Regions from separate parts of the Paenibacillus sp. SAFN-054 genome, predicted to be linked through region 1. Evidence: riboswitches for the same ligand, from Rfam matches in the RefSeq annotation. Region 1 holds a riboswitch; the other holds the start of a gene.
The links. A riboswitch is a leader RNA that binds a small molecule or an ion and turns the genes downstream of it on or off. The one in region 1 is predicted to bind S-adenosylmethionine.

Region 1 (5,177 bases):
GGACGCTGGTAATACGGCGTCATGAATGTGTTATCCAGCATCGTCAGAAGCTCATGCTCCTTCGCCCACGAGGTTACCGCAGCGATATCGGTAATTTTGAGCGTGGGATTAGATGGCGTCTCCATGTATACTGCTTTCGTATTCGGTTTCAGCGCCGCCTTGACCTGCTCCAGATCCGTCATGTCCACGAACGTGCTCTCGATGCCCAGACGACTGAGGATACTGGTGAGCAGTCGATATGTACCACCGTATACATCCTCTGTCACGATCATGTGGTCTCCCGCGGACAGCATCATGAACGTGCTTGAGATGGCCGCCATGCCGGAAGAATAGGCAAACCCGCGCTCGCCGCCTTCCAGCAGGGCGATATAATCTTCCAGCGCCTGACGGGTCGGGTTGCCGGAACGGCTGTAATCATGTACCGGAGGATGGAATACATCCTCATGATGAAACGTGGATGCCTGATAAATCGGGACGCTGGATGCTCCCGTCGTGCTGTCGATTTCAGAGCCGAAATGCAGAAGCTTGGTTGCGAACTTCCGCTTGTTCCCGGAGCCTTGGTGTTCACTTCCCTGGTTACTCATGTTGTTGTCCCCCTTCAATTTCCTCCACGGCTAAGTTCAATGCTCCACCGAGGTCCGCAATCAGATCATCGATATGCTCAATGCCTACCGAGAAGCGCAGCAGCCTGTCGTCCACGCCCACGGCTTTGCGGATTTCCTCTGGTATATCCGCGTGCGTCTGTACCGCCGGATACGTCATCAGTGATTCCACACCGCCCAGGCTCTCGGCGAAAGCGATCAGCCGGATATGCCGGAGGATCGGCTCCACGTAACGGGCATCCTTGACTTTAAAGGAGAAGATCCCCGTGTTGCCGCTGGACTGCTTCTTCTGGACATCATGTCCGGGATGCTCCGGAAATGCCGGATGAAAAACATCCGTAACGGCGGGATGCGACTTCAGGAACTCCGCGATTGCAACCGCATTACTTTCATGGCGCTCCATCCGCAGGGCGAGGGTCTTCATCCCTCTCATCAGCTGATATGAATCGCTCGCGCCGAGCACAGCTCCAATGGAGTTATGGAGGAAGGACATTTCTTCCGACAGCTCTTTGCCCTTCGTAACGATCAATCCTGCAAGAACGTCATTATGGCCGCCCAGGTACTTGGTCGCGCTGTGGATGACGATATCGGCTCCAAGCTCGATCGGACGCTGGAAGAACGGCGTCAGCAGCGTATTGTCGACGATCGTCAGCAGCTGGTGGCGCTTCGCCCACTGCGCTACCTTCTCGATATCCGTGATCATCATGAGCGGATTGGTCGGCGTCTCGATAAAGACCGCCTTCGTTTCAGGGCGGCGCGCGCTTTCGAGCGCATCCAGATCGTTCGTATCCAGGTAGGAAGCACTCACGCCGAATTTAGCGAAAATCCGCTCGAGCATGCGGTACGTTCCCCCGTACAAATCCAGGGATACAATCAGGTGATCCCCCTGGCCGAACAGCGAAAAGATCGTCTGCAGCGCGGCCATGCCGGAACTGCAGGCAAATCCGGCGTCTCCTGATTCGAGTTCTGCCGCTGCTTCCTCGAGTACCTTGCGGGTCGGACTTTTGGTACGCGCATAGTCAAATCCTGTGCTTTGCCCGAGCCTCGGATGACGGAATGCCGTCGCCTGGTATATCGGGAAATTCACCGCTCCCGTAGCCGGGTCCTCCAACGATCCGATCTGTGCCAGCCTGCTTTCAATGTTCAGTGGTTTCTTCTCCATGTTCTCTCCCCCATATTCTGCTGTGATGGACACGCTCTTGTTAAATTTGCGGCCAGATTTCGACGGTATCTTCAATGTCATAAGGCGTTTCCTGATATACATAGTAATTCAGCCAATTAGAGAATAATAAGTTTGCGTGGGCACGCCATACGGCCGGAGGAACCCGGCTGGGATCGTCGTTCGGGTAATAATGCTTCGGAATCTCCATCTCCATGCCCTTCGCAATATCCCGTTCATACTCCCATTTCAGGGAGTACGGATCGTATTCGGAGTGGCCTGTAACGAAGATCTGCCTGCCGTCTTTGGTGGCGACCAGGTATATGCCGGATTCTTCCGATTCGGACAAAATTTCGAGCTCGTCGATCGTCTCGATGTCTTCGCGCCGGACTTCAGTATGACGGGATTGGGGTACATAGAACACCTCGTCAAAACCGCGAAGCAGCTTGACATTCTGCTGATTCAGCGTGTGCGGGAACACGCCGAAGCATTTTTTCGCCAGATCCCATTTCGGTACTCCGAAGTGATGGTACAGTCCTGCCTGCGAGGCCCAACAGATATGCAGCGTCGAGGTGACGTTCGTCTTGGACCAGTTCATGATTTCCTGCAGCTCATCCCAGTAGTTCACGTCTTCAAAATCCATCTGCTCCACGGGTGCCCCCGTGATAATCATGCCGTCAAAACGGCGGTGCCTTACCTCGTCAAAGGTTTTGTAGAACGCCTCCAAATGCTCTTGGGACGTATTCTTGGACGTATGCGAACGCGGATGCAGCAGCGTGATTTCGACCTGCAGCGGCGAATTGCCGAGGAGCCGCAGCAGCTGCGTTTCCGTCGTTTCCTTGGTCGGCATAATGTTGAGGATGGCGATTCGCAGCGGGCGGATGTCCTGGTGATAGGCCTTGCTGTCATCCATTACGAAAATGTTCTCTCCGCCCAAAATCTCTTTTGCCGGAAGGGCGTCCGGAATTTTAATCGGCATGATTCAACACTCCTTTGTTTGAGGTGCGATAATCATTCGGGGAGCAAGGTGTATATAACAAAAAATGACCTTCTCCAGCATAGAGAAAGGTCATCACGTGTATTCATACGCCTCTCTCATCTGTCAGGATACAGCTGCATTGTGCCACAGCATGTTCCTGCAAGAATTAGCACCGTGCGTGTATACGCCGGTTGCCGGGTTTCATCGGGCTAGTCCCTCCACCTGCTCTTGATAAGATTTCGCAATATTTAGTTTTGTTGATCTTGTTCATTACTTTAAAGCATAATCCCATCCCTCGTCAAGAAGTACCGGGGCGATCCTTAACATATTTTTTCTCACGCATTTCCAGCCTTTGTCATACGCTGTAAGCGAGTAGATCCAGGCGCCATTTTCTTCTTGAAAGGTCCATGGCCCGGCGTTATACTAGACAAGTGTTTAAACCCGATATGACAGAGGTGACATGAAAGATGGAAGGCGACCCGAGCCCGAAGCTGAGTGCAAATGAACACAACTGCATAGCAACGAAATCAGCTTGCCGGCACAGGGAAGTTTTCATTGCGATTGTCTCCGAGGCCACCCGCTAATCCCCGCATTTACGACCGGTGAAGCTGATTTCTTTCCTATGCGCTTATCAAGCATATCCCTGAGCATGCCTCCCGCATGAAGGGACGGAGGAGTGAAATCATATGAAAATCCGGTTGGTGAACGACGGCGTTTTCAGCCCGATCGACGACATTCAAACCACACTGACTGCCCCGCCCGCAGGATTCTACTGGATCGATGCGGATGTAGACGACCTTGCGCTGCTGCAGCCTTTATTTTCCCTGCATGATTTGGCGGTTGAAGACTGCCTGAGCGACGAGGAGCAGCGTCCCAAGATTGAAATCTACGAAAGCCATTATTTTATCGTTGTGAACTCGATCCGTTTCGATGACGAGGAAATTTTCCTGCGTTCACTCAACATCTTCTTAGGCCGCCACTATATCATCACGGTCACGAAGCAAAAAATTCACGAACTGCGTTCGCTCAAGCCAATTTTGTGGGAACAGGAAGTCAGCACGCCCGACCGCTTTTTGTACCTGCTGATCGACCTTGTCGTAGACAATTACTTTACTGTAGGCGACCGGATCGAAGCCAAGATCGAAAAGCTGGAAGAGGACATTCTGATGCACACGAAGAAATCCCATCTGAACGAGATTATCGGTTTGCGAAGCGAGATTTTATGGTTGAAGAAGGTGCTGGGGCCGCAAAAAGAGCTCATCAACACCTTGAATAAAAGAGACCTCCGGCTGATTGATGATCAGCTGCAAAAATATTTCAGCGACATTTATGAAAATGCCGTAAAAATTTCCGAAACCTTTGACACATTCCGCGACCTGATGGGCAACCTTCGCGAGGCTTACCAATCCAGTATCGCGAACCGGGCCAACGAAATCATGCGCGTGTTCACCGCCATTACGACGATATTCATGCCGCTGACGGTCATTACCGGAATATACGGCATGAACTTTGATTATATTCCCGAAATGCATTGGAAATATGGTTATTACGCGATTATCGGCGTCATGGTGCTGCTGGGCATCAGCATGGTGCTCATATTCCGGAAAAAAGACTGGATCTGAGAGAACCGCGGGTCCGGATACAAAGGACGAAGGTGCGATTGCCCCAGGCTATCCCCCTCGTCCTTTTTGCGCTGCTCTCTCCCTTGGATTGGCTTCCCTTTCTCCGCAATCGCATGCTCTTAGATTAACTGCAGCTCCTCAATCTACCCCGCATTCCTACGGCTCTCTGCCTCCCTGCGAAAGCGCATCCGGATCAACCGGAGGCGTTCATACCGCTGCTCCATCACGGGACCAGCTGCTGGTTCCTGGCCGTATACCCGGTGAAGAATGGGCTTCAGCAGCGCATCCCCGAGCTCTTCGAAAGCGTTCCATACCTCCTCCTGCTCCGCCTTCGGCATATCCTGAAGCTCGCCGGCGATGAGAAGCTCCGCATCATAACCGTCCTTCTCCAGCTGCTCCAGCGATTCCACCAGCTCACGCCGCGTCAGACTGCTTTCCTGCTCCAGCTGTTCCAGCCGCTTCCCTTCAATAATGCCTCGAAGCAGCATCTGCCGGGTCCGGTATTTATCCAGATCCTGCTTGTATTTCGCTTCCTTCTGCTTGTACATCCAGGACTCATAGGCTTGTCCATCCAGTACATCCTGCACCCAATCCAGCGGGAAAGCATGGCTTCGCTCCGCGCCAGCCGTCATCGCAAGCACGTCCGCCCCATATTCGGCAGCTTTATTATCGCCGACGCCGGGAAGCTGCATCAGCTCCTCCAAAGTTACCGGTACAAACGTGCTGATCAGCCGCAGAAGCCTGTTGGTTGCGATAAAATAAGGTGCTTTCCGCTCTGAAGCCGCCCTTTTACGCCTCCAGGCACACAGCTCGTT
Region 2 (5,177 bases), on a different contig from region 1:
AATAGCCGTACCGGATTGCCAGGTCACCCAAACCGCCGCCACCGACCATGCCGGACATCGCCGTATAAGATACGAGCGTTACGACCGTGATCGTTAGGGCAGCCAAGAGGCCCGGTCTCGCTTCGGGCAGCAGCACCTTCACGATGACCTGCCAGGTAGAGGCTCCCATCGACTGCGCCGCCTCCAGCACGCCGCGATCCACCTCGCGCAGCGAGGTTTCCACCAGCCGGGCGAAGAACGGGGCAGCCCCGATGACCAGCGGCGGAATCGTCCCGAGCACGCCGTAGGATACGCCGACGATCGATACCGTGAACGGAATGAGCGCCACGATCAGGATGATGAACGGCACCGAACGCAAAATGTTCACGATGACCGACAAAATACTGTACACCGCACGAACCCAGCCGCTGCTTGAACGCGAGCTTTGGTACAGCAGCACGCCCAGGGGCAAGCCCAGGATGAACGTGAAGATCGCTGATGAAACGAGCATTTTCAGCGTATCCAGGCTGGCAACGCCAATCTCATGCCAGTCGAGCGTCGAAAAGTCAAGTCCCCACATCAGTCCATCACCTCCACGTCTAAGCCATCGGCCGCTACTTTCCGGATTGTCTGCTCTATTGCCGCGTCCTCACCCTCCAGACGGACAATCAGCTGGCCGTATGGAATATCTTTGATTTTCGAGATGGTGCCCTGCAGAATCGCAAAGTCCACGCCGGTTTCCCGGGCCGTTCGGGACAGAATCGAATCATACGTCTTCTCGCCCAGGAACGTAATCTTACATAAGCGGGATGGCCCGTCATGGGGCGCATGCAGCGCAAGCTGCGCCGACTCACCGGCTTGCCCCAGAATAAAGTCGCGGGTCACCGGATGCTTAGGCTTCAGGAATACCTCCGTGACGGGGCCCTCTTCGACGATGCCTCCCTGATGAATGACGGCCACCCGGTCGCAAATGCTCTGAATAACATGCATTTCATGCGTGATCAGAACGATCGTCAAATGAAATTTCCGGTTAATGTCGAGCAGCAGCCTTAGGATCGAATCCGTCGTTTGCGGGTCAAGCGCCGAGGTTGCTTCGTCGCACAGGAGCACCTGCGGGTCACTGGCAAGCGCGCGGGCGATGCCGACCCTCTGCTTCTGGCCTCCGGACAGCTGGGCCGGATACTTGTCGCGGTGGGCTTCCAGGCCGACCAGCTGCAGCAGCTCGTTCACTTTGGACGCGATCTGTGCTTTGTCCATATGAGCCAGCCGCAGCGGAAAAGCAATATTATCGTACACGGTCGCCGAGCTCAGCAGATTGAAATGCTGGAAGATCATGCCGATCTTTCTGCGCTTCGCTTGCAGCTGCTGCTTACCCAGCTTCGTCAGGTCCTCGCCGTCAACCCAAACCTCGCCGCTGGTTGGCCGTTCCAGCAGATTCATGCAGCGAATCAGCGTGCTTTTGCCGGCGCCGGAGTGCCCGATCACGCCGAATATTTCACCTTTCTCAACCGTCAGATCAAGTCCGGACAAAGCTTCGGTCGTTCTTGCGCCCTTGCCGTATTTCTTCGTAACCTGCTTTAATTCTATCAATCCAAAGCTCTCCTTCCCTGAACCTTTTGCGTTGCAGCATCTATCTTTTCAGCGTCCAATCGACGTAAACAGACAAAATAAAAAGCCCTCTTGACGGAATCAAAAAGGGCTCTTCGTATGCGAAGTCGCAACCTTTCTCATCTGCCAATCCGCAGGATCACCTGCAGTTGTAGGAATTAGCACCATGTCATTTGGGAACGGGCACTCTCGCCTCATTCTCAAATCGGTTGCCGGGCTTCATCGGGCCTGTCCCTCCGCCTCTCTCGATAAGAAAAAAGTCTATGCAATTATTCGTTACATTTTCATGTTTTTCAGTATAATTACTTTTTCTTTCTTTGTCAAAAGGAAAATTGTTGAACGCTTTTACACTTTCATGCCTTTCCGGGCCCATAACTCATTCGCGTATTTATATGAGGCCAGAAGTGACTTGCATACCATCTCGAGTCCCTGCTTCAAATCGTCGAGGTGCTTATCCAAATCCTCCAGCTCCACCTTATCATGCAGCCCCTGATGCCGCTGCCACAGATCATCCTGCATTTCTGCATTCATATAGTGGATTTCTGCGTTGCGCCGTTTGCGCAGGACATTCAGCGCGCTTCTGTAATCGTTCTTGATGACCGTCAGCTCGTCCGCGAGCTGTTGGTGATTTTTGAGATAATGAAACTGTCTGAGGACGGTAAAATAAGAATAATGTGCTTTGACCTTGGAGGTATTCAAATCAAACAGGTCGTTCAGGACCGTGCCGAGTTTGTCCAAAATGGAGAACACCCGGATGAAGCCATTTTTATAAAAATAGACATAACGTGCGTATTCGCTTTGCTCCTGTATGCTCATGTCATCCACGAACCCGGCTCGCACTGACTTGCGGAAAAAGCAAGCCGCATACCAGCTTTGCTCCAGCTCATCAATCGACGAGACCAGGCCGCGCGTCCAAATCTCCAGCTTACGGAAATCGTGGCTCGGATCATCGTTTCTGTCGATTTCCTTCTGCAGCAGCTGGATCGTTCGATACATTGTTTCAATCGTTTCCTCCAGCAGCCCATTGTTCTGGCGGGGCATTTCTCCAAGCAGTATTCGCAGCATCGGCTTTCTCTCCCTGCAATAGTTTTACGCGATCAATCGCTTTCGATATCATCAGAGCCGCCATGCTGCCGCAGTCCGGCTGCCAAGCATGTAAGTCCAGCGGATCTTGTCAGCGTCATATTTAAAATATAAACAAATCAGCTCCGGGATTAAACTTTCCGCACAACATTTCCTGGCTGCCACCATTCTTTCCGGCTGCCTTGCTGGCCAATTACTTCTTCTTCATTAAGCCTCCTACCCTGTACGTCAAATGGCTATCCCTTAGCATGTCCTTAAGCCAGTCCGGTTCATTCGAATGACGCTTCCCCAAGGATAAGCTCTTGCTCACAAATAAAGCCCGCGAAGCGGCTTCGCAGGCTTTATCTTGGATGTCTTATGCACGCATCAGAGACCTAAACGTTTGACGCTGCTTTCAGCTGCCGGGCTGGTTCTCTTCCAAGCTGCCACACCCTCACGCTGAGGTAGCACAGCACGCCGAACAAAGAAGAAATCAGCAAGTTATGAAGAAGCGCCGCAAAAATATAAACCTCCGGCTTGTTCAGCGTGTACACGATCCCTGCTCCACTGAACACCTGCAGCAGGCACAGAACCGCTGCCGAGATCCCGAGGCCGCCTAGCTCACGGTTTCCTTTATGAAGCTTGTACGCATAGTAAGCCATGACGACAACTGCGATGAACAGCAGCAAAGCGGCGAGCCGGTGGATAAAGGCGATCGCTACGCTGCCCGTCAGCTCGGGTACCAGCTTCCCATTGCACAGCGGCCAGCCGGAACATCCTCCTGCCGAGCTTGTGTGACTTACGTAAGCGCCGACATATACCACGAGATACGAATAGATCGTGACCATCCATACGAAATTCCGGAAAGCCAGGCTGACCGGAGGAAACTGCTCCTTCGCGGTCGAGGCCTTCTCCTTGTCCATTTTCCGCGCTCCGAGCGCAAGCATCAGGGAACTGGCGAAAGCGATGAGGGAAAATCCGAAATGAAGCGCAAGCACCGCTGACGACTGGTCGTACACAACCGCGAGAGCTCCCATCAGAGCTTGTACGAGGACAAAAATCAGGGTCAGCCAAGAATACGTGCGCAGATCCTTGCGGTTCTTGGCGAACAGCCAGAATGCCACCACGACGGCAACCGCTGTCAATCCGGCCAAGCCGCTGACCAGACGGTGGGAATATTCGATTAACGAAGCAATCGTATGCGCAGGAACGAATTGCCCCCGGCATAAAGGCCACTCATGGCCGCAGCCCAAACCCGAGTCGGTCTTGGTGACGACAGTCCCCCCGAAGGTCGCGAAAAACATGACAAAAAAGGTCAGGTAGCTGAGCCATTTCAATTGTTTGGTATTCAAAATCGTCTCACCTGCAGCTCAAATTAAAAACGCTCCATCCGTTCCGAAGCGTTCCGTATATTTACATCTCATCTATTATACCTGATAAAGTGTGACGGAATATACCCACTTTGTGACAAAATGCAAAGAAAACGCATTCTTTTTGTGACAAAAAGCAATGACACCGCCCTTGACCGGCAGGGGCGGTGCATTTTCTTAATATTTGTGGATCGTTCTGTACACGTCAAGGGCCTGCTGCAGGAAGCCTTCGATTTCTTCGCGCGATTTGCGGAGCTTGTTGACAAGACGTACCAGCTCCCGACCGTCGGAAAAGGCCACGAAGCTCGGAATACCCAAAATGTTCAGCTCCTGGCTGACATCACCGACCTTGTCGACATCCACTTCCACCAGGGTCATGTCATTCGCGAACTTCTCTTCGACATCCGGCATGAACGGCTCCATGAACTTGCAATCACCGCACCAATCCGCCTTGAAAATGGCGACGGTCAGTCTTGGGGATTGAATCGCAACCTGAAATTCAGCTTTCGAAGTGATCTTTTGCATCTATGATCAGTCCTTTCTGAACATTTCTTGTCCAAATCTTACTTTAGTGAATCAAAATATAGAGTGGAAGTCAAATTTTTGAGCCATACTGTGAATAAGCTCATTTCACACGGAAAGGAAGATCCGTCCATGGCGGAGAAGGTGGAAGAACGTTCGTCATTTCAAGGTTTCGTTCGTCTTGCAAAAACGCTGCCCCAGACCGCTGTGGAAGTGGTCAAAGGCAAATATGCCTGCTGGAAGGCTTCGCAGCTCCTCATCAAAGAACGCAGGCCCCTCGGGTGGAAGGAATCATCCGCACACGGCATCCGTGATCAGCTGGAGCGGATGCTGGGCGAACGCGGCCGCGTCCGGGACGGCGCATTCGGCAAGGAGGAAACAGCGCCGCCGCTTTCGCCCGAAGACCTTGAGATCGTGCAATCAATTCGCGGCTCGGCTCTCGAGGCCAACCGCAGCAACATTACGCGGACACAGGCTTATTATGACTGCTATCAGGATTATCCTGAGCTCCATTGGGCTTTTCTTGCCCACATGGTTTCCCGCAACGCGGGCTGGAATATGACGGACCTCAAAGGCGGCTTGCTGTCGGATGTCGTCACGGACAAGCTGCGCGAGGATATGTATCAGATGCTGGAA

Region 2: linked by a shared signal. The riboswitch ahead of ACTHPM_RS22475 (methionine ABC transporter ATP-binding protein) and the one ahead of metA (homoserine O-acetyltransferase MetA) in region 1 are both predicted to bind S-adenosylmethionine.

Annotation. Positions count from the first base shown of each region.
Region 1 covers NZ_JBQCKS010000002.1:343,935-349,111, forward strand. Annotated here, with positions in the region: gene ACTHPM_RS12975 (aminotransferase class I/II-fold pyridoxal phosphate-dependent enzyme) at 1-584, opposite strand, end outside; gene ACTHPM_RS12980 (aminotransferase class I/II-fold pyridoxal phosphate-dependent enzyme) at 577-1,764, opposite strand; gene metA (homoserine O-acetyltransferase MetA) at 1,805-2,740, opposite strand; SAM riboswitch class I at 2,854-2,978, opposite strand; gene corA (magnesium/cobalt transporter CorA) at 3,427-4,362, shown strand; gene ACTHPM_RS12995 (HRDC domain-containing protein) at 4,506-5,177, opposite strand, start outside.
Region 2 covers NZ_JBQCKS010000005.1:273,024-278,200, forward strand. Annotated here, with positions in the region: gene ACTHPM_RS22470 (methionine ABC transporter permease) at 1-559, opposite strand, end outside; gene ACTHPM_RS22475 (methionine ABC transporter ATP-binding protein) at 559-1,569, opposite strand; SAM riboswitch class I at 1,704-1,842, opposite strand; gene ACTHPM_RS22480 (Cthe_2314 family HEPN domain-containing protein) at 1,933-2,652, opposite strand; gene ACTHPM_RS22485 (COX15/CtaA family protein) at 3,045-4,001, opposite strand; gene ACTHPM_RS22490 (thioredoxin family protein) at 4,197-4,544, opposite strand; gene ACTHPM_RS22495 (DUF2515 family protein) at 4,635-5,177, shown strand, end outside.